2 regions of the Polaromonas sp. P4_F6 genome follow, and region 1 is predicted to be linked to the other one. Evidence: predicted binding sites of a transcription regulator. Region 1 holds the regulator's gene; the other holds the start of a gene.
The links. The regulator NrdR, encoded in region 1, represses ribonucleotide reductase genes. The targets are predictions, from matches to a motif close to CACNANATNTNGTG.

Region 1 (11,567 bases):
CGTGCAGGCAAGACCATCTTTTCAATCACCGGGACCGGAGCGATTGCCACAGCCTTCGGACTCCCGCCGGCATCCCGAAATCGCCCCAACCGTCCCACATGGGGCATCGGAAACCGCCTACAGCCAGACCCGCGATCCGCTGATCCGGTATTTTTCACGTCGAATCTAACTTAGAGCTTGGTCTCAAAAAGAGGCCGTAACTACCTTGATTCAGGCGGGTTCTGCCCAGGATCAAGGTTTTTATTTGCTTAATCAATATAAAGAAACGATTTGTTATTATTGACAGGTTATTTAACGACCCCCTAGAATCCCGCCAGTCCCACAGAAACCTAGGGACAACCCGAATCTCCGCTGCCCCCTTCCCCAAAGAAGCCGGCAACGTCAAACAGGGGTCAACACCCACAAGGCATGCCTTGGTTTGATGGCGACCCAATCAAAGCCTGCTTGGCCCCCAAAGGGCCTGCAAGCGTAGAAAGGAGTGCTATGACAGCGCTAGGACAATTCGGCCTTGAGGCGCACTTGAAAAGTGTACGCAGCAGTGTTTTAACCATTGCTGATGACATCGCCCAGGGCTTTTTCGAGATCACCCACAACAGCTTCGCCCTCCTGGGCCTGGCGGTCGTATTCGCGGTGATCACACTGACTGCCCGGCCCGACTTGCGTCAGGCCGGTGAATTCAAGCTCATGACCTGGCTGCAGCAGCGCCAGGAAGCGGCCATCGGCTTTACCGAGCCGGCCGCCATCGAGCGCGCCACGGCGTCCAACCCCAAGGACCTGCCGGCCCAGCAGGCGGCGGTGGCTTACTGGCTCAGCAAGAAATACGGCGTGGCGCCGGAGCCCTTGAGCGTGCTGGTGGCTGAGGCCTTCGACATCGGCCAGAAGGCCAAGCTCGACCCGACCCTGATCCTGGCCATCATGGCCATCGAGTCCGGTTTCAACCCGTTCGCGCAAAGCCCGGTGGGCGCCCAGGGCCTGATGCAGGTCATGACCAAGGTGCACCACGACAAATACGACAACTTCGGCGGCAAGCTGGCGGCCTTCGACCCGGTCACCAACCTGCGCGTCGGCGTCAAGGTGCTGCAGGAATGCATCGCCCGCGCCGGCTCCATCGAGGGCGGCCTCAAATACTATGTGGGCGCCGCCAACATGGAAGACGACGGCGGCTATGCCGGCAAGGTGATGGGGGAACATGCCCGCCTGCTGGCCGTGGTGGCCTCGGCGTCCAAGCGCGGCAAGCCCTCGCCCTTCTTTACCGAACCCGGCGGCAGCTCGCGCCCGGTTCCGGCCTCCCTGCCCGGCAAGTCCGAGACGCCGGCCTCGGAAGGCAAAACGCCCGAAAAAGTGGCGCTGCTGAGCCAGTCCTGATCCCTGCCGGGCGCGCTCCAAGGGCCCGTCCGTTCACACCACAAAGCCGGGCTGCCGCCAGCGCCCGGCTTTTTGCTTTCCGGGTGGCGGCCGTGGGGCCATGGGACGGCGCGCCGCGGGTTTGACGCGCCCTCAGTTACACTAACCGGGTGCGCAACTGGCGATAGGCTCGAGGTTTTTCGCAACCATCTGAGCTGACGTGGGACACCACTGGGAAGCGCACCGCTGACAGCCGTTGGGCCGAAGCGTTCAGCCGTTCGCCTGGGCAGCCCTTGTTTCATTTAGAGCCACTCACAAAACCCAGCGCAGCGGTCCTGGCTAGGTGCGACGCCGCAGACAGTGCTACAGCACGGCAAGGCGGCGCAACAACGCCAGGAGGGTTTTGTGAGTGGCTCATGAATAGCAGGGACCACGTCTTTAAGGACTGCCATCATGTACCACCGCAACATCCTGGTCGAACAGACCGACCCCGAAATCTTCGCCGCCATCCAGGCTGAAAACGCCCGGCAAGAGCAGCACATCGAGCTGATCGCCAGCGAAAACTACGCCTCGCCCGCCGTCATGGCCGCGCAAGGCTCGCAGCTCACCAACAAATACGCCGAAGGCTATCCGGGCCGCCGCTACTACGGCGGCTGCGAGCACGTGGACGTGGCCGAGCAACTGGCCATAGACCGCATCAAGGCGATCTTCGGCGCCGAAGCCGCCAACGTGCAGGCGCATTGCGGCGCTTCGGCCAACGAGGCCGTGTTCCTGGCCTTCCTGAAACCCGGCGACACCATCATGGGCATGAGCCTGGCCGAAGGCGGCCACCTGACGCACGGCATGGCCCTGAACATGAGCGGCAAATGGTTCAACGTCGTCTCCTACGGCCTGAACGACAAGGAAGAAATCGACTACGACGCGATGGAGCGCAAGGCCCACGAAACCAAGCCCAAGCTGATCATCGCGGGCGCCTCGGCCTACAGCCTGCGCATCGACTTCGAGCGCTTCGCCAAGGTGGCCAAGGCCGTCGGCGCGATCTTCATGGTCGACATCGCCCATTACGCCGGCCTGGTGGCCGCGGGCGTCTACCCGAACCCGGTGCCGCATGCCGACATCGTCACCTCGACCACGCACAAAAGCCTGCGCGGCCCGCGCGGCGGCATCATCCTGATGAAGGCCGAGCACGAAAAAGCCATCAACAGCGCCATCTTCCCCGGCCTGCAGGGCGGCCCGCTGATGCATGTGATCGCGGCCAAGGCCGTGGCCTTCAAGGAAGCCATGACGCCCGAGTTCAAGGCCTACCAGCAGCAGGTCGTGAAGAACGCGCAAATCGTCGCAGATACCCTGACGCAGCGCGGCCTGCGCATCGTCAGCGGCCGTACCGAAAGCCACGTGATGCTGGTCGACCTGCGCGCCAAGGGCATCACCGGCAAGGAAGCCGAAGCCGTGCTGGGCAGCGCCCACATGACGATCAACAAGAACGCCATCCCGAACGACCCGGAAAAACCCATGGTCACCAGCGGTGTGCGCATCGGTACCCCGGCCATGACCACCCGCGGCTTCAAGGACGAGGAAGCCCGCGCCACCGCCAACCTGGTCGCCGACGTACTCGACAACCCGCGCGACGCGGCCACCCTGGAAACGGTACGCGCCAAGGTTCATGCCCTGACGAGCCGTTTTCCGGTTTATCGCTGATCGCGGCGGACGGCGCGGGAACTATGATTTTGATAGCATCCCGCGCCGATCTCCAGGGGCTAGCTAAGGACCGATTGATGTCTTTAAATTCAGGCCAACACCCATGAAATGCCCTTTCTGCGGCCACCTCGAAACCCAGGTTGTCGAAACCCGGGTGGCCGAGGACGCCGACTTCATACGCCGCCGCCGCCAGTGCGGCGCCTGCGAAAAGCGCTTCACCACCTACGAGCGGCCCGACGTCACCTTCCCGTCCATCGTCAAGAAGGACGGCCGGCGCATCGAGTACAAGCGCAGCAAGATCCTGGGCTCCATGAACCTGGCGCTGCGCAAGCGCCCTGTCAGCACCGAGCAGATCGACTCGGCCATTGAACGCATAGAAGAAAAGCTGCTGAGCCTGGGGGTGCGCGAGGTCGCCTCCAACCGGCTCGGCGAGCTGGTGATGCGCGAGCTCAAAAAGCTCGACAAGGTGGCCTATGTGCGTTTTGCCAGCGTCTACCGCAGCTTTGAGGACATCGACGAGTTCAAGACCCTGGTCGACGAGGTCAGGCGCTAGGCGTACTCAACGATTCCAGCAAGTCGCGGTATCGCCCACGCTCTGCCCCTTGACGCCAAGGTTGGTCAGCGTCAGGTTGCCGCAAAGGCTGTCCGCCCAGCCGCTAGGCGTGGCCGTCAAGGTGAAAGACGTCGCATTCACGGCCGAAAGCGCGATGTCGTAGCGCTTGGTGCCCTGGTTGGGGGAGACTTGCAGCCCCCCAGGCAGCGCGGGCGCGTTGCCGCTGGCGTCAACGTACTTGAAATTGCTGGAGCGATAACGCTCCATGAATTGCGCAGCTTCGAGCAAAGTCGATTTTGCGCCGGCGCGTTGGCTGCGCTGAACGTATTTCTGGTACGAAGGAATCGCGATGACCGACAACAGGCCGATGACGACCACAACGGCCATCAATTCGATCAAGGAGAAGCCACGATTTTTTTTAATGGATTTCAATTTCATTCCTTCTCGCTAAAAGTTGAAGACGGAAGCGGGCCGGCCTACACCTATGAAGCTGCCGCCCGCCCTTTCCTTGATCATTTCAACTGGCGCCACACTTGCCGGCTTGCCGAGGCTGGGACCGTCGGGTTAGTCAGGCCGATGGAGATGACGCGCGTCGTACCTTCAACCCCGTTGATATTCACGGTTTGCGTGCCGCCGGTTCCGGTGGTAAACGACGTGCTTGCTATTTGACCATTAAAAATGGTCTGGCTGATGTACAGCGTCGGTGCGCCGCCGTCCTGCAGCACGAACACCCCGCGCGGTGAACCGCCGCGTATCCGCACTGAATTCGGCAGCAGGGTACTGAACACCTTCTTGTAGCCGCCGGTCATCGCATCAACCCCGGTGATCCAGGCATCCAGGCCCGCCTGGCATTCATCGGTACTGGGCACGATGGAGGTGAACAAGAAGGCATCGATAAGACCCCCCACCGTGTAACGGACCGGCGGCGCGATCACGCGTTCGCCCGCAACAACGTTGGTGCCGGTCAATGGGACCACCCATCCTTTTTTACCCGCCACGGTGTACCAGGCGGGCGAGTCGGCAGCGGAGGTGGTCCGCGTGTCCGCGCCCGCAGTGGCGGTAATCGTCATCGACGACAGGTCTGCCTCCGCGACGAACGGTATCGCATTGGAGGTGGTGTTCACGCTGTCGAAGATTCCGTACAAAGCCTGGACGGTCGTATTCGCCGGGTCGGTGGCGGTCAAGTAGCTGCCGGTTCCAAAATAGATCATCTTCCCGCCCGTCGGAAGAATAGTCGTAGGCGCGGGTCCCACCTTGATCTCAGCCGTGATCGGGCGGCCTGTCGGGGTCGAATAAATCAGGGCGGCGGCCGTTGCGACGTTGGGGTCGAACCGCCAGATATTGCCCTTGTAATCGGCGCCATAGACGTAGTCGATCGTGTCCCGGGTGCCGGTCGTCTTGCGCACGATTTCTATGGAACCCAAGCCATTGCCGGTAAAGGATGCATTGGTGGGAATGACGCGGACAATGGCGCCGGTATCCAGGCGAACCACATACAGGTTGGCCGTACCGGCGGTGCTGTTGTAGCCGTTTCCAAAAATCGCAACCCAGGTTCCGTCATTCAGCTTTCCGATGGCCGGCCGGCCCATGACATTGCCGAGCGTTGTTCCAACACCTGAGGAAGACTGGTTGATTTCCCAAAGAATGCTGTTGGCCGTAAAAGTCTTGGACGTCGCGTTGACGGCAAAGACGGTTTGCGCCCCATCGCCACCCGTCCCAACGACAACGGTGCGCCAATTGACGACAACATCGCCTGGAACCGCAATTTTTGCATGGCTGATGGCGATCGGGCCGTCCACAAAATTACGGTGCTGATAGGCGGGATCGGACAGGTCCTTGATTTTGGTCCGGGCGGCTTGCGGCATGAAGCCCAGCAACTCGCCCCCGCCCGTTGCATCCGGTTCCGCATCAAAAATGTGGAAGAACCCGTCGTTACTGCCCACAGCGAGCGTTTCAAAGTTGATGCTGGTCAGGAAAGTGGTGTACGTGGCGTCGCTGGCCGCGTAATCAAAGTCCTTTTTGGAAATGATTTGCGGATCGGAATTCACGATGTCGCCCAGCACGGAGCCATACCCCGAGCCCGCGGTGGTGCCCCTGTTGCGGAATGTCCCACCCTTGCGTTCTTCCCCAGTTTTGTCCCCCAAGAGGTAGGAGTAAACAGCGGCGCTGCCAAAGTCAGCCTGCTCCGCAGTAGTCAATGAGGTGAAGCCGGTCGGCGTCAACGCAAAAGGCGTCGTGGTGCCGCCTCGTCCCAGAAACAGCTTATTGCGTGTAGCAGGAGCGGGAATCTTCGTGGAGACCTCCCAAACCGGCGTATTGGCCAAAGTGCCATCGGCGGCCACCGGGAAGGCGTAAATGCGCGACGACCAGGTCAAGGAGTCATAGTTGGCCTGGTAGATGGCTGCGGAACCGAGACTCCGCTGTCCCACCCCCACCACGCTGGTACTGGCCACGGCAGCCAGTGCAGCGGCCGACCGGAAAGCCTTGCCCATTTGGGCGGGCAGGTCCGCCGGGCTGGTCACCTTGAAATAGTTGGTCGGATCACCGTTGTCGTCCAACACACCACTACCGCCGTATTTGGCGGCATACCACAGGGGATCGTGCGGTACATAGGTCGCCCCACTCGCAACCGAGGAAAGCGTGAAGGTACGCGTGGCCGATTTCGGCGCCGGATTGTGCGTTGTCATCGTGTCCAGGGAGAACGAGGTCGCCGTCGAAGTACCGAAGCCGGTCACCTCAAGATAGGCGCCATCCGCGGTGGTGCCTGAAATGACATAGCCCAGATGCTGCTCCGCGCAGGTAGCTTGGTAATAGCTGTCCATTTGCACCACGAGTTTGCCCGAGCTGTTAATCGACAGCGTGTAATACGCATTGGCGTCCGCCTCGTTGTCACCGCCGACGTCCATGTCGGAAAAGCTCACCATGGCGCGTATGAAAGGCCGCCCGCCATTGATGCTGGCGTCCGTGTTGGCAGCCGCGGTATTGGCAATGCGGTCCACAAAGAACCCCATGATCGACCCAGTCGGCTTGAAAGTGGCCGTTGGCGCCGGCGAGCATCCCGCGACGGACTTGGAAACCGGAACAAGAGAGACCTTGTTACTCAGATAAGTCAGTTCGATTTTTGGCACGACGGTACCAAGCGCGATCGAGAGGTTATCCACCTTGACGGTCGTCGGAGCGGTCGCCGCATCCGGGCGAACCGGAACACCCGTGGCTTGACCAAACCGGGCAACGCTCGCCGCGTAATAGCTGCCCTGCGTGTTGGTCTCGTCCGGTGCATGGCCTCGCAAAAACTTGAACGATGTCGCTGCTTTGGCCGATGGATTGCCGTCCGCGTTTGAAGCCGTGGATTGGCCGATAAAAAAGTTCTTCGTCGCACTACCAAATTCCGACGCCCAGATAGCGTCCGCCTGCGTCGAAACATTCAAGCCGGTCAGGTCAGTAGCGGGGATGGCGGTCCCGAGGCCGGTGACAGGCGTGTACGCCGCGCCGGGCAACTGGTCGGAGTCAAAGCTGGTGACGGGATCGGCAATCACCATTTGAACCGGCCGCGAGCAAATCGGACTGCCGCCCGAGGCGACGGGCCTGAAAGGGTTGCTCCAGGTGGTCACCAAGGGCAAGCCCATCAGGGTATCGGCACTGCTGGCGGCACCGACCCCCGAAGAGAACGCGGCAAGCGGCTGCTTGTCGGTGAAATAGCGCAAACCCTCGTACATCATCTCCGCAACGGGAGCGCCCCACATATTGCATTCGCCCTGATTGCGCAGGCGGTCCCACAAGAAAGTGTTGCCGCTGCAATAGTAGGTCTGGTCGCTGATATCAAAGCCGAAATTGGTGAGGCTGTTGATGGTCTTGGTGATGCCGGTGTTGTTGAAGACGCCATTCGTCGCACTGAATTCATTCTTGAAACTACCGATATCCTTGCGCACCACCCCCCCCGAGTAGTTGTTGGTATAGGATCCCGTGAGAAGACCGAATTTCAGCTGATCGTTGACCGAATAATCGTGCAGTACGCCTGTAGGTTTCCAGGAAGTCGGGGCAGAGGCGGGGTATCCGGTACATCCGTCCTCACGACCCACCCCACCGCTCAGGCTGACACAGGCCTCCACGCGAATGGTGTAGTTGTATAAGTACGGGAAGCTCTGACTGGAGTAGCTTGTTCCCGAAGAAAATCCGGGCAGGCCATACCCAATCGCACTGGGTGTCGGATTGGACACCCTGCCGGAAGGTCGTGTATACGACGATGTCCCGGCCGCACCTCCAACAGGACGTTCGCTGGAAGCCCACAGCCAGGCGCGATCAATATATCCATCGACGTTTTGAACCACGCGCATTGACGGCGGATTCACACCTATGGAGGTCGAGCCAGAGGTGCCCTCGCTCTTCATCATGAAAAGATGCATTTTGCCGCTGGTGGGAGCAGACAAGGGGGTGTACTTGGTAATGTCGTAGGTGTCCGTTCCGGTGACTGCCGCGGGCCGGTATTCCTTGCCCCAGATGTGCGCATCAGGCGGGATATGGGCCGCTTCAAGTACCGTTGTTGTAGCTGTATCGGTGACGCGTTTGCCCCCGTAAAGCACCTTCCGAAGGGCATCCATGCGGGATGTCGCCATCCAGTTCATCCAGTTTCCGTGCCAGCGTCCCGTGCTGGAAGAACAGCCGGTGCTCGCGTTGGCAATCGATACGGGCACAAAACGGTTAGGGGTGACCGACGTGTCGTACTTGTAGCATCGGTCGGAAATAAAGTAACCGTAATAGGTAATCGACTCCTTGTAGCCGACGTCCAAAACACCATCACCGTCCAAGTCGCTGGCGTCGTTGTACGCCGAATAGTAAAGCCGTTGATCCCGGCTCATGGTCAGCATCACCAGGCCTGGCGCACTTTTCAGCGCCAGCAGCGGAACCTTCGCGATATCCACGGTGGTCTGGGCGACGGCCGTCGTCAACGGCGCGGCGCCCGCCAGCACGAGCAGGCCCAACAGCCCTGACCGCAGCATCGACACGCAGCCTGAAATGCCTTGGCGACTTGCTGCCGCCCCCAACGCACCCGCAAAGTTCCCACGCCGGAGCACTCCGGGAGTCGCATTCGCATGCGTGAAAAAACCAAGTCGCTTGATCATGACTGAATCTCCTAAATGCGCTGACTATGGGGTGGTCGTTTTGGTGTAGAGAACTTGCAATACCACGTCCGCATTACCCGACCCGCCGGTACTTCTTGACGTCACTCGGTAGGTAGACGTCGTGCTCCCGCCGCTTGAAACCTGCGTGAGCAACTCAATCACGTACTGGGCATTGTTGGCGTTGTTGGCGTACTTTGTAGTGACGGCGACAGCGCAGCTGGTCCAGCTGAACGGGCTGGTAGTGGGGCAACCCGTGGCAGGCGCAGCCACGGTAACCCCATCGCCTTGCGTCCAAAAATTTGTGGTACCGCCGCTTGCAAGCGCCGGGCTGTAGTGACCCACGATGGCCGGGTTGAAGCTGCCCGACTCGATGACTTGCAATGCTTCCTTGCCTGAATTTTCGGCAGACTGAAACGATGTATTGCGATCCAGCACATTGCCCGTCATGCGCTCGGACAGCGTGGTGTTTCGAAAACCGACGACGCTGATCACCATCAGCATCACCAGCAAAATCATGCCCACCAGCAAGGTCATGCCACGTTGCCGACCGCGCGTGGGCTTTACCGATGAAGCCCGCAACCTTCTCCTGCCCGCCCTGGGTGCGCCGGCGGACTTTTCATGGCAATCGATGGCACAAAATTTTTCAGACATAGTCGATCTGGCATGCGGCTTCATCGCGCTGCCACCCTGTTGCGCAGGACCACCGTGGTAGAAAACTCCTTGCGGAGCCGCTGGGTCGAAGCCCCTGTGGGCAAGGTGTAGGTCTGCCCGAGAAGCGTGGGAGTTACCGGCGTGACCCCGGGATTCACGTTCTCTTCAGAACTGATCATCATCAACCCAATGCGAACGGCCACAACTTTGGACCAATCAGTCACGGTGGCGGCACTGGTACGCCATACATCGGCGACAAGCGTGGGCGCACCGGAAGCGTCCACCGACGTGTTTTCGCCGTAATGAAGCCGCATGCTTTCGACGTTGGAAACCAGTTCCTCGGCGGCCTGCCTGGCATTGCCGTTGTAAAACACCCGGTACAGGCTGGGAGTCGTGGTGCCAGTACCGGGCGCAACATAGTAAAAACTCCATTCAACCGGCATCACGGTCGCGTCGGTGCCAAATGCCGTGCTGGAGGTGAAAGTATCCGCGGCATTTCCCAGCCCGGTGCCGTGGGCAACGCTGGTTACCCCACCCGAGACGCTTACCTTCCCCTTAAAAACACTGGAAGAAGCGCAGTTTGAAATGATGAAATCGTAGATGCCGCTATTGGTCGTGGTGTTGCGCCAGCCGTAAGGGTCCGATCCCAGAGTAGGACTCGCGGTGGCGCTGGCCATCAGGGCGCTCAGCGATACGGCATTGGGGCTCCCCCCCGAAAAAAACAGACTGTTTGTGCCGCTCGACGACGGCGCCGCACCCGACGCGAACATGCCGGCAGGCACGTTGTCGAATCCGCGAATGAAGTTGAGCGAGGTAAAGGGCTGCAGAATCACCTCCGCATTGCCCGTTTCAATCTGCGCCAGGGGATTGGGCCCATTAATTCCGCTCGGGCTGCCCGTGGTCATCATGCTGCCGGGGTAGTAGGTGGTCACCCCTCCCACCGTGATTTTGTTGATGCCGGGGCATCCCGCGTATCCGGCCATTCTCAGGTCTTTGGCAATGAAGTCCAGGGCGAATGCACCATCCTCCTGCAGCCTGCCTGTCGTTTCCTGAAACCGGAATGACTGCTTGACGGCCACGTAGACGGACGACAGCCCCACCAACACGACCAGCGACAGTCCAAGCGCGATCAACAACTCGACCAGCGAGAGCCCGCGCTGGGCGCCTTGCCCGACCACATGCCTGATTATTTTCATAGTCGCAGCTCAAAGGTGACTGTTTTAAAAGCCGTCGCCGAATTGTCGGTACAGGCGGTTCGATCCGCATCGCTGATGGTGCCCAGGCAGTTACTCCAGCGCACCTCGATGACCATCTTGCGAGTTCCGCCGCTGGAGAAACTTGTGATCTTGCCGTCGCCCTGCGGAAGCTGGGCAGCCAGCGCCTCCAGCCACACCTTTTTATCGCTCTGCGCAATGCTGGCAGGGCTGGCGGGCGGGGTGTCCGCATAAGTGGTGATGTATTCACTGGTGGCGGAAAGGGCCACGGCGGAATTGGCGCGCATGCGGTCGGCCATGTCCGCGGCCAGCTCGCTCGCTTTGGTCATGGCCTCCGAAGACGAGGCATTCGACACCCCGCTGACCAGAAGACCGGCAATGCCCAGCAATCCAAACGAGAGGATCACCATCGTCACCATGACCTCGATAAGGCTGAATCCAGCCAGACGCCCCAAGGGCATACGGGCAGGCCGCCGAGCATGTTTGGATAGGTTTTCAGTACGTGTCATGTTTGCACCGTCAACTAGTGGGGCAACTGCTGGCTGCTTCAACACGCGTGGTCCGGACCCTGCCCGTATTGTTGACCACCAGGCAGTATTTCTGGCTGGTCCCATCGAAAAACCAGAACGCCCTATTGACAACAGCCGCCCCCGAAACATCGATCATGCGGCCTTGCCCGTTATAGGAAAAATAATTTACCGTCCCGGTTTGACCCGCGCTGACCGGCGCGGCCGGAGCATTCGTGATCTCCAGCCGCGTCACGGTAGCGCTGTCGGCGGTTGGACCGACACCGCCATTGGCAGTGGTCGTCTTGTCGACAAACACGGTCCATCCATTGGTCCATACACCCGCAGCACCGTTGGCCGCGACCGTGACCCGCGCATCGGATCCGCGCTTGACGGCCTCCGACCTCGCCAGGCTCAGCGACACCTGCAATGCGGATGAGGCGGCCGCCAACCGGTTGCGCTGCATAAGGCCAATAAAGGA
Region 2 (11,567 bases), on a different contig from region 1:
GGCGGCGACAAGGGCTCAGGCAGCTGGGAAATCACGTCCGGGCCCGGCTCATTCGGCCGCCTCTGGCATGTTTTCATGACGGCGCGCGTCGCCATCGCCGCCGTGCTGGTCATCCTGCAGGCTTTTATCTACGCGCTGGGCAACATCACCAACCACTGGTCCATCGCGACCTGTATCGCCTACCTGTGCGCGACCCTGGCCGTGCGGCTCTGGTCGCGGCCGCGGCCGCCCGGCAGCACCTTTGACGCGCAATGGGTGCTGACCATAGGCGTGGACGTCGTCGCCTTCTCGGCGCTGAACTTCCTGCAGTCAGGCGGCATCAATTACACCCCGCTGTTCGCGCTGCCCGTGCTGCTGTCCTCCATCCTCGGCCCCATCCTGCTGGCCTTCGGAACCGCCTCGAGCGTGACGCTGCTGCTGCTGGCCGACGCCTGGTGGAACTCGCTACAGGGGCTGGGCGACTCCAACGCGCGTTTCCTGCAGGCGGGCTTGAGCAGCTCCGGCTTCTTCCTCGTCGCACTGCTCGCCAACCACCTGGCCCTGCGGCTGGCCAGGGAAGAACAGCTGGCCAAACGCAGCCAGTCGGCCGCGCGCATGCAAACCCAGGTGAATGAACTGGTCATTGAAGCCCTGGCCGACGGCGTGCTGGTGGTCGACGTCAACGGCATCGTGCGCTCGGCCAACCCGGCTTCGCGCCGCCTGCTGGCGGCCGGGGACGCGGTGCGCAGCGCCCCCTTCATCCTGGCCACGGAAGCCGCCTGGCAACCTCTTGCCGAGCTGACGCACCGCACCTTCGCGGCGCAATCACCGCAGGAAGAGGACGTGAGCCTTGACAATGCGGGCGGCAACACCCGGCGGCTGCATGTGCGCACGCGGCTGGCCGCATCGCCGAACGGCACGCATGAGAGCCTGTGCGTGATGTTCCTGGAAGACCTGCGCGAAATGGAAGCGCGGGTGCGGACCGAAAAAATGGCGGCCATGGGCCGCATGTCGGCCGCGGTGGCCCATGAGATCCGCAACCCGCTGGCCGCCATTTCGCAAGCCAATGCGCTGCTCGAAGAGGACCTGCAGGACCCGGGGCAGCGCCAGCTCACCGCCATGGTCAGGCAAAACGCGCAGCGGCTGGCGCGCATCGTCGACGAGGTGCTGAATATCTCGCGCGCCCAGGCGCAGCTGCCTTCACCGCAAACCACCACGCTGCCGCTCGACGACACCGTCCAGAAAATCACCTCCGACTGGGCGGGGCAGACCGCGGCCGCCGCGCGCACGCGCGTCACGACGGCCTCGGACAACGCCGTCGTGGCTTTTGAGCCCGAGCATTTGCGGCGCCTGATGATCAACCTGCTGGACAACGCCTTGCGCTACGCCAGCGATTCCGCCGGCGCGATCGAAGTCGCGACCCAGAACGTGGCGCCGGGGCAGGCGCGCCTGTCCGTCTGGAGCGACGGCCAGCCGATGGAGCAGACCGTGCAGACCCACCTGTTCGAGCCTTTTTTCTCGTCGGAAAGCCGCTCCAGCGGGCTGGGCCTGTATATCTGCCGCGAGCTGTGTGAACGCTACGGCGCCATGATCGGCTACCAGCGCGTGCGTCACGAGGGCACCGAGGGCAACGAGTTCTTCGTCATGTTCAGGCCCTCCGCACAATCCCCGAACACGCCCTCGCCTTCTTTTGCCACAATGCCCAGCTGACACCATGAGCATGCAAGCCCCCGTTCCCCAGCAAGCCCGCATCCTCGTCATCGACGACGAGCCGGACCTGCGCACCCTTTACGAGCTGACCCTGCTCAGGGAAGGTTACCGGGTGGAAGCCGCCGGCGATTTGCTGCAGGCCCGCCAGCAGCTCAGCGAAAACCGGTTTGATGCGGTCATCACCGACATGCGCCTGCCGGACGGCCTGGGCCTGGAGCTGCTGCGCGACATGGTGAGCCAGCAACGCAGCGAGCGCTGCGTGGTCATCACCGCGCACGGCTCGGCCGAAAACGCGGTCGAGGCCCTGAAGGCCGGCGCCTTCGACTACCTCACCAAGCCGGTCGACCTCAAACAGTTCCGCAGCGTGGTGGCGTCGGCCGTGCAGGGTGCCAAACATCCGGCGCCGGCCGCCGAAAAAACCCAGCGCGGCATGCCCGATTCGGGCATCGCGCCTTTGTCGCTGCCCCTGCCGATGGCCGCCGAAACCCCGCTGATCCTGCAGAAACTGGTCGGCGAATCGGCCGTCATGCGCGCCGTCAAGTCGCGCATCGTCAAGGTGGCCGGCAGCATGGCGCCCGTGCTGATCCAGGGCGAGTCGGGCACCGGCAAGGAACTGGTCGCACGCGCCGTGCACGGCTGCAGCCACCGCGCGGCGGGCCCGTTTGTGGCCGTCAACTGCAGCGCCATCCCGGAAAACCTCCTGGAAGCGGAGTTCTTCGGCGCGCGCAAGGGTGCTTACACCGGCTCGGCGCAGGACCGGCAGGGCTACTTCCAGGCGGCCAAAGGCGGGACCCTGTTCCTCGACGAAATCGGCGACCTGCCGCTGGCCATGCAGTCCAAGCTGTTGCGGGCGATCCAGGAGCGCACCGTGCGCCCGCTGGGCTCGGCGCAGGAGGACCCGGTGGACGTGCGCATCGTCAGCGCCACCCACAAGGACCTGGTGGCCGAAGTCCAGGCGGGGACTTTCCGCCAGGATCTGTATTACCGGCTCAATGTGATCGAGATCCACGTGCCGGCCCTGCGCGAGCGCCGCGAAGACCTGCCCGACCTGTGCAAAGCCCTGCTCGCCAGGATCTGCCACGAGTCGGGCTTCCCCGTACCCGAGCTGACCGAGTCCGTGCTGGCCCAGTTGCGCGCCCTGCCCTTCAACGGCAACGTCCGCGAGCTTGAAAACACCCTGCACCGGGCGGTGGCGCTCGGCGACGGCAGCGAGCTGCATTTCGACGCGCCGGCCGAAGAGCAAGTCGCCATCCCAGAAAACCTGCAGGATTACCTGGACAGGCAGGAGCGCAGCATCCTCACGAAGGTGTTGCTGGAAAACGGTTTCAACCGCACCGCGGCCGCCGCCAGGCTGGGCCTGAGCCTGCGCCAGATCCGCTACCGCATTGCCCGCCTCAATATCGTGACGCCGGGCAGCGAAGACCCCGCCGATGGACTCGACGCCGCCGATGACCCCGCCTGAAAACCGGGACGACGCTCCGCAACCCTTGTGGCGGGACGGCTGGTACCGCTATGCACGCGCGCTGGCATCGCCCAATTTCGGCCCGCGGCCCGAGGGCGCGCAGATCGACCTCATCGTGATTCACTCCATCAGCCTGCCGCCCGGTGAATTCGGCAACGGCAATGTGCAGCGGCTCTTCACCAACCAGCTCGACTGGGAAGCCCACGCTTACTTCCAGGGCATACGCGGCCTGCAGGTGTCGTCGCATTTCTTCATCGCCCGATCCGGTGCCCTGTGGCAGTTCGTCGGCTGCGGCGACCGCGCCTGGCATGCCGGGGAATCGAAGTACCGTGGACGCGGCAACTGCAACGACGACTCTATCGGCATTGAACTCGAAGGCCTGGAGGGCGGCGTTTTCGAAGCGCCGCAGTACGAGACACTGGCCGGGCTGTGCGCTGCGCTGCTCGAGGCCTACCCCATCGCCCACATCGCGGGGCATGAACACATCGCGCCGGGCCGCAAGCAGGACCCCGGTGCGGGTTTCGACTGGCCCCTGCTGCAGGACTCGCTGGCCTTGCCGGCTAGGTACTTTCCCGAAACTCTTTGAACGGCGCGCGGCACAAGACCACACCAGTGTGGTGCGCTTTGCCGCGGAAAATTTTTCGTTATTTTTACCGCGCTAACATGGGCTTGTGTTGGCGGGCCAAAGCCCGCGACAAGGCGCGCCGCAGCGATGCGCAGCGCCCGCAGGCCTGATGAAATCAGGCTTTGCGCGAGATGAGCGGCACGAATACAAAGGCCTTAGGCGAGGGGTCCGAAGTGGAATGAAAAAGCCACAAAACGTAACGGTCCATAAAGTCGGCGGTACACTACCTGTAGTGGCTTGTATTCCCCCAATACCCTAGGTATAGTGCCTAAGCCCTAATTCAAGATTGATGTAATTCGGGCCCCGGCGGTGAGAAATTGGTTCATGTTTTTGAACCGCTCCCGCCAAACGGATTGCCCGCAACAGCACATCAGCCAGTCATAAAACAAAGCAAAGAGGAAGTCATGCAAACAGCACAACACGCAGTGCCCGCAACACCCGGCCTTGCCGCCGGCAACCCGGCAGCCAGCGAACCCAACACCCAGTCCAATCCGCTTGCCCACTACCAGATCATCCGCCGCAACGGCGGCGTGGTGCCGTTTGAGCCCAACAAGATCGCCGTGGCCATGATGAAGGCCTTCCTGGCCGTTCACGGAACGCAGGGCGCGGCCTCGGCCAGCGTGCGCGAAACGGTCGACGGCCTGACCCAGGCGGTGATCCGCGCGCTGATGCGCTCGCGTCCGGGCGGCGGCACCTTTCATATAGAAGACGTGCAGGACCAGGTCGAGCTCGGCCTGATGCGCGGCGGCCACCACGAGATCGCCCGTGCCTACGTGCTGTACCGCGAAAAACGCACGCAAGAGCGCGCGCGCCAGCCCCAGACCCAAGCACCCGCAGCCCCCCTGATCCACGTGACCGACCGCGGCAACCGCGTTGCCCTGGACATCCGCAACCTGCAGGCCTTGATCGAAGCTTCCTGCGCCAACCTGGGCGCCGACGTCAAGCCCGACCCCATCGTCGCGGAAACCATGCGCAACCTCTACGATGGCGTTCCCATCGACGAGGTCTACAAGGCCTCCATCCTGGCGGCGCGCACCCTGATTGAAAAAGACCCCGACTACACCTACGCCACGGCGCGCCTGCTGATGCACACCATCCGCCGCGAAGTGCTGGGCGAGGAAGTCACCCAGGCGGACATGGCGATCCGCTATGCCGAATATTTCCCGCAGTTCATCGCCAAGGGCGTGCAGAACGAGCTGCTCGACGAAAAGCTGCAGCAGTTCGACCTGGCCCGACTGGGCGCCGCGCTCAAGCCCGAACGCGACCTGAAGTTCGACTACCTCGGCCTGCAGACCCTGTTTGACCGCTATTTCCTGCACGTGCGCAAGCAGCGCATCGAGCTGCCCCAGGCTTTCTTCATGCGCGTGGCCATGGGCCTGTCGCTCAACGAAATCGACCGCGAAGAGCGCGCCATCGAGTTCTACGAAATCCTGTCGTCCTTCGACTTCATGTCGAGCACGCCCACCCTGTTCAACGCCGGCACCCTGCGCTCGCAGCTGTCGTCCTGCTACCTGACCACGGTCGCCGACGACCTGGGCGGCATCTACGACGCCATCAAGGAAAACGCCCTGCTCTCCAAATTCGCCGGCGGCCTGGGCAACGACTGGACGCCCGTGCGCGCCCTGGGCGCCCATATCAAGGGCACCAACGGCGAATCGCAAGGCGTGGTGCCTTTCCTGAAAGTCGTCAACGACACGGCGGTCGCCGTCAACCAGGGCGGCAAGCGCAAGGGCGCCGTCTGCGCCTACCTGGAAACCTGGCACCTGGACATCGAAGAGTTCCTGGAACTGCGCAAGAACACCGGCGACGACCGCCGCCGCACGCACGACATGAACACCGCCAACTGGATTCCCGACCTGTTCATGCGCCGCGTGATGGAAAAAGGCAGCTGGACCCTGTTCTCGCCGTCCGACACGCCCGACCTGCACGACAAGTTCGGCAAGGATTTCGAGAAGATCTACACGGCCTATGAAGCCAAGGCCGAGCGCGGCGAGATCAAGCCGTCCCGCAAGGTGCAGGCCACCGACATGTGGCGCAAGATGCTGTCCATGCTGTTTGAGACCGGCCATCCCTGGATCACCTTCAAGGACGCCTGCAACGTGCGCTCGCCGCAGCAGCACGCCGGCGTCGTGCACTCCTCCAACCTGTGCACCGAGATCACGCTCAACACCAGCGACACCGAAACCGCCGTCTGCAACCTCGGCTCCGTCAACCTGGTCCAGCACCTGAAGGACGGCGCGGTCGACCACGAGAAGCTCAAAAAGACCATCACCACGGCCATGCGCATGCTGGACAACGTGATCGACATCAATTACTACGCCGTCAAGAAGGCCCGCGACTCCAACATGCGCCACCGCCCCGTGGGCCTGGGCATCATGGGCTTCCAGGACTGCCTGTATGAGCTGCGCGTGCCTTACGCCTCCCAGGAAGCCGTCGAGTTCGCCGACAAGTCCATGGAAGCCGTCTGCTACCACGCCTACTGGGCCTCCACCGAACTGGCCAAAGAGCGCGGCAAGTACGCCAGCTACAAGGGCTCGCTCTGGGACAAGGGCGTGCTGCCGCTGGACACGCTGGACATGCTGGCCGAGCAGCGCGGCGGCTATGTCGAGATCGACCGTTCCGCCACGCTGGACTGGGAAGCCCTGCGCAAGAAGATCGCCAAGGACGGCATGCGCAACTCCAACTGCGTCGCCATCGCCCCGACCGCCACCATCTCCAACATCATCGGCGTGGATGCCTGCATCGAGCCCTGCTTCGGCAACCTCTCGGTCAAGTCCAACCTGTCCGGCGAATTCACGGTCATCAACCACTACTTGGTGCGCGACCTCAAGCGCCTGAACCTGTGGGACGACGTGATGGTGGTGGACCTCAAGCACTTTGACGGCTCCCTGCGCCCCATCGACCGCGTGCCCCAGGACGTCAAGGCGCTGTACGCCACGGCGTTTGAAATCGAGACCTCCTGGATCGTCGAAGCGGCGGCGCGCCGCCAGAAATGGATAGACCAGGCGCAGTCGCTCAATATCTATATGGCGGGCGCTTCGGGCAAGAAGCTGGACGACACCTACAAGCTGGCCTGGTTGCGCGGCCTCAAGACCACTTACTACCTGCGCACCCAGAGCGCGACGCACGCCGAAAAATCGACCGTGACCGCGGGCAAGATGAACTCGGTGTCATCCGGCTCCGCGCCCGCGAGCAGCGGCATGAGCGCGCTCGAAGCGGCGGCCGCCGCGGCGCAGGCGCAGATGAATGCAACGCCCGCCACCGACATCAAGTTCTGCGCGATCGATGACCCGGGATGCGAGGCCTGCCAATAAAAAAACACCGGATCGCGCGGCCACCCGACCGCACGATTCGATGTATATGAGCAACACAATTTTGTAGCGATGTGAATGAACACTTTTCATTTTGTATCGCTGCTTTCATAATCCCACAGTATTGGAAACCTCTATGTTGACCTGGGACGAAGAAGTCAAACCATCGTTGCAAACACCTCAGAACAGCGGCTCGCCCGAAGGCCGCTCGATGGAACTTCCGCCTCTTTCTTTTAACGCCGCCGAGCAACCCCAGGCGCAAGTGCGCATGCTCAACGACGGTGCCTTCGCACCTGCCCAAGCTGCGGCCCCTTCGGCTCCTGTCTCCGCCGAGCCCGCCAAGGCGCAGCGCGTCAAAGCCTCCGACAAGCGCATCATCAACGGCCAGACCGACGTCAACCAGCTGGTGCCCTTCAAATACAAATGGGCCTGGGAAAAATACCTCGCCACCTGCGCCAACCACTGGATGCCGCAGGAAGTGAACATGACGCGCGACATCGCGCTCTGGAAAGACCCGAACGGCCTGACCGAGGACGAACGCCGCCTGGTCAAGCGCAACCTGGGCTTCTTCGTGACCGCCGACTCGCTGGCCGCCAACAACATCGTGCTGGGCACCTACCGCCACATCACGGCGCCCGAGTGCCGCCAGTTCCTGCTGCGCCAGGCTTTCGAGGAAGCCATCCACACCCATGCCTACCAGTACATCACCGAGTCGCTGGGCCTGGACGAAAGCGAGATCTTCAACGCCTACAACGAAGTCCAGTCCATCAAGGACAAGGACCAGTTCCTGATCCCTTTTATTGAAGTCATCTCCAACCCGCACTTCAAGACCGGCACGCCCGAAGCCGACCAGACCCTGCTCAAGTCGCTGATCGTCTTCGCCTGCCTGATGGAGGGCCTCTTCTTCTACGTCGGCTTCACGCAGATCCTCGCCCTGGGCCGCCAGAACAAGATGACCGGCGCCGCCGAGCAGTACCAGTACATCCTGCGCGACGAGTCCATGCACTGCAATTTCGGCATCGACCTGATCAACCAGCTCAAGCTGGAAAACCCGCACCTCTGGACGGCGGAGTTCAAGGCCGAGATCAAGGCCCTGTTCATGAAGGCCGTCGAACTGGAATACCGCTACGCCGAGGACACCATGCCGCGCGGCGTGCTCGGCCTGAACGCCTCCATGTTCAAGGGCTACCTGCGCTACATCGCCAATCGCCGCGCCACGCAGATCGGACTTGAAACTCTCTTCCCCAACGAGGAGAATCCATTCCCGTGGATGAGCGAAATGATCGACCTGAAAAAAGAACGCAACTTCTTTGAAACCCGCGTGATCGAGTACCAGTCCGGTGGTGCCCTTTCCTGGGATTGATTGAACAAGACGCGCAACACAAGCCGACAATGATTTCTAGAATTGCAACGACCAATGACGACACCGCAGAGTGCGCGCTGGGCTTTGCTCCTGTGTTCGCGGCGCTGGGACCGGTTTATCCGGGGCCCAACGCCGTGAATCGCTTTACGTACTCCAACCGTGAAGTGCTCTTTGCAACGTGATCAAGGAGAAAACTATGGCAACTGCGAAAAAAACTGCGGCTAAAAAAGCTGCTCCGAAGAAGGCTCCTGCTAAAAAGGCAGCAGCTAAGAAGGCTCCTGCTAAAAAAGTAGCAGCGAAAAAAGCTCCGGCTAAAAAAGCTCCAGCGAAAAAAGTAGCGGCCAAGAAGCCAGCTGCGAAAAAATCGCCAGCGAAAAAGCCAGCAGCCAAGAAGGTAGCGGCCAAGAAGCCAGCGGCGAAGAAAGCCGCAGCGAAAAAGCCAGCAGCCAAGAAGGCCGCGAAAAAGGTAGCGAAGAAACCAGCGGCCAAGAAAGCCGCTGCGAAGAAGCCTGCCGCCAAGAAAGCAGCGAAAAAGCCCGCTGCGAAGAAAGCCGCGAAAAAACCTGCTGCCAAAGCTGCGAAAGCACCCGCTGCAGCGGCTGCCCCTGCGGCTCAGACTACTCTGAACCCGCAAGCTGCCTGGCCGTTTCCGACCGCCAGCAAGCCGTAAGCAGTAAGGTAATTCTGCTTAGAGCCCGATATCGAAAGATGTCGGGCTTTTTTCATGCCCGCCCCACTCCTCCACGCCCGCCATCATCCCGCCCATGCCACTGCCTGAGCTTGCCTTTCTGCGAATCGAAAAGAACGGCGACGTGCTGGTCGACGTGCACGTGGTGCCGAATGCCGCCAAAACCCAGGTCGTGGGCCTGCACGGCGAAGCCGACCAGCTGGCGCTGCGCCTGCGGCTGCAGGCGCCGCCGGTGGACGGCAAGGCCAACCAGGCGCTCGTGAAATGGCTGGCCGGCTGCCTCGGTGTGCCGCAGCAGGCGGTCACGCTGGCGCGCGGGGAGACCTCCAGGCGCAAGCAGCTGCGCGTAAATGCCGCGGCGGCCGGCCGCGCCGCCTGGGATGAGCTGGTGAAAGCGTTGGGCCAGGACGGCCCACCCGCCTGAGGGGCGCCCTTTAAGCCGAGATTTGTTCGGCCGACAGTGTGTAGTTCTGGCCGCCGCGCGTCGCGATCTTGAGCGCGCCGACCCGGTTGCCCAGCGCGGCGCAGCGTGCCAGCGGCCAGCCCTGTTCCAGGCCGAACAGCAGCGCCCCGCGAAAGGCGTCGCCGCAGCCGGTCGGGTCCACCACAGCCTCGGCCTTCACGGGCGGCACCAGGGTTTTTTCGCCGTCTATCCAGACTTCGCAGCCTTCGGCGCCCAAGGTCACCACCAGGCCCTGCACGCGCCGCGACAATTCGGCGCAGGACAAGCCGGTGCGGTCGCAGAGCATCTTGGCCTCGTAGTCGTTGACCGTCACCCAGGTGGCCAGCTCGACGAAATGCGCGAGTTCCTTGCCGTCGAACATGGGCAGGCCCTGGCCCGGGTCGAACACAAAGGGGATGCCGGCGGCCTTGAACTGCTCGGCATGCTGCAGCATGGCATCGCGGCCATCGGGCGAAATGATGCCCAGCTTGATGTCGCCGCGCGCCGCGATGCGGGTCACATGGGCCTGCATCATCGCGCCGGGATGGAAAGCCGTGATCTGGTTGTTGTCGCGGTCGGTCATGATCATGGCCTGCGCGGTGTAGGTGCCCTCGACCTGGCGCACGAACTCGGTGCTGATGCCCAGCGTCTTCATGCGCTCCACATACTCGGCGCCGTCGCTGCCGACCGTCGCCATGGGCAGGGCCGTGCCGCCCAGCTGCCGCAGGCTGTAGGCGATGTTGCCGGCGCAGCCACCGAATTCGCGGCGCAGCGCCGGCACCAGGAAGGACACATTGAGGATGTGCAGCTGGTCGGGCAGGATCTGCTCGGAAAAGCGCCCCTCAAAGGTCATGATGGTGTCAAACGCCAGGGAGCCACAGATAACAGCGGACATTGATTTTTTCTCGTTTCAATCAGGGATAAAAAGCCAGGACACGGTAGCCCGCCACCCGCAGGGGCGCAGCCGTGGAAGCGGAAGAAGAAGAGGAAGGGGATGACGCGCCGGCCGCGTCCCCCGAGACCTTCATGATGACCAGCCCCGCCAGCTCGGACTGGGCCGGCAGCGTTGCAGCCTTGGCGCCGAACTGGGCCGGCGCCAGGACGCGGCGCACCACGGCCTGGTCCTGGGTGTCGGTCAGGGTCACCTCCAGCGAGGGCATTTCCAATGCCGCCACGCCGGTGTTCTTGAGGGTGAAGCTCAGGCGGTAGGCGTCGGGGGCGACGCGGTTGAAGGTGGAGCTGTCGATCACCAGCGCCTCGATATGGCGAGGCGGCCGGATTTCACAGCGCAGCGGGCCGCACAAGGCCTGCAGCGCCGGAAGCAGCCGCGGCTCCAGCGCGGCCAACATGTCCCTCTGCTGGACGGCCCACTGGGCCACCAGCGCGGCCAGCAGCAGCAGGGACAGCAGGGACAGCGACAGGCGCGTCAGCGGTTTTCGCCAGAAGGCCTTGCGCCGCGCATCGCGCACAAAGGACACGTCGTGCTCCATCGGCCGCCCCGGCATGCCGGAATCCACGTCCGAATAGGCGAAGCTGGAATCGTCCTCGATGGCCTGGCGAACCATGGCCGGCTGGCGCGGCAAGGGTAGCTCGGCAGGCAGCGATTCGGCGGGCAGCTCCAGCGGATCGAGCTGGCGTTCCTGCTGCGCCTGCTTCCAGCGCACGGGGTCGAAGTCGGCGGCGCTGTCCTGGGCGTCGTCCCAGCCGGGGCTGGACGGCCGCAGCGGCATCCTGTCGGCAAACGAGCGGGCCGGCGCCCATTCCTGCCGGGACGGCTCCACCGGCGGGTCCGCCGCGGGCAGGCTTTGGGGTTCGGTGGGGCGGTCGAATTCCGGCGGGGGCTCGGAAGCGGCGGCCAGCGTGGCCGTTGCCAGGGGTGCGGGCGCGGTCAGCGCGGACATATCGCGCGGCAGCAAATGGGCCGAGGCATCGAACACTTCAGCGCAATGGCCGCATCGCACCCAGCCTTGTGAGACTTTGAGTTGGT

Region 2: the regulator NrdR is predicted to act here: its motif matches at 3,998-4,011, upstream of AC1DUN_RS01605 (ribonucleoside-diphosphate reductase subunit alpha).

What each region holds. Positions count from the first base shown of each region.
Region 1 covers NZ_JBFUJQ010000010.1:8,974-20,540, forward strand. Annotated here, with positions in the region: gene AC1DUN_RS19965 (lytic transglycosylase domain-containing protein) at 484-1,365, shown strand; ZMP/ZTP riboswitch at 1,509-1,639, shown strand; gene glyA (serine hydroxymethyltransferase) at 1,798-3,042, shown strand; gene nrdR (transcriptional regulator NrdR) at 3,146-3,595, shown strand; gene AC1DUN_RS19980 (type IV pilin protein) at 3,602-4,027, opposite strand; gene AC1DUN_RS19985 (pilus assembly protein) at 4,108-8,715, opposite strand; gene AC1DUN_RS19990 (pilus assembly PilX family protein) at 8,740-9,249, opposite strand; gene AC1DUN_RS19995 (PilW family protein) at 9,387-10,562, opposite strand; gene pilV (type IV pilus modification protein PilV) at 10,559-11,089, opposite strand; gene AC1DUN_RS20005 (GspH/FimT family pseudopilin) at 11,100-11,567, opposite strand, start outside.
Region 2 covers NZ_JBFUJQ010000001.1:331,974-343,540, forward strand. Annotated here, with positions in the region: gene AC1DUN_RS01590 (sensor histidine kinase) at 1-1,689, shown strand, start outside; gene AC1DUN_RS01595 (sigma-54-dependent transcriptional regulator) at 1,694-3,151, shown strand; gene ampD (1,6-anhydro-N-acetylmuramyl-L-alanine amidase AmpD) at 3,138-3,737, shown strand; gene AC1DUN_RS01605 (ribonucleoside-diphosphate reductase subunit alpha) at 4,181-7,090, shown strand; gene AC1DUN_RS01610 (ribonucleotide-diphosphate reductase subunit beta) at 7,224-8,450, shown strand; gene AC1DUN_RS01615 (histone H1-like DNA-binding protein) at 8,647-9,120, shown strand; gene AC1DUN_RS01620 (DUF167 domain-containing protein) at 9,215-9,562, shown strand; gene AC1DUN_RS01625 (carbohydrate kinase family protein) at 9,573-10,475, opposite strand; gene AC1DUN_RS01630 (DUF3426 domain-containing protein) at 10,495-11,567, opposite strand, start outside.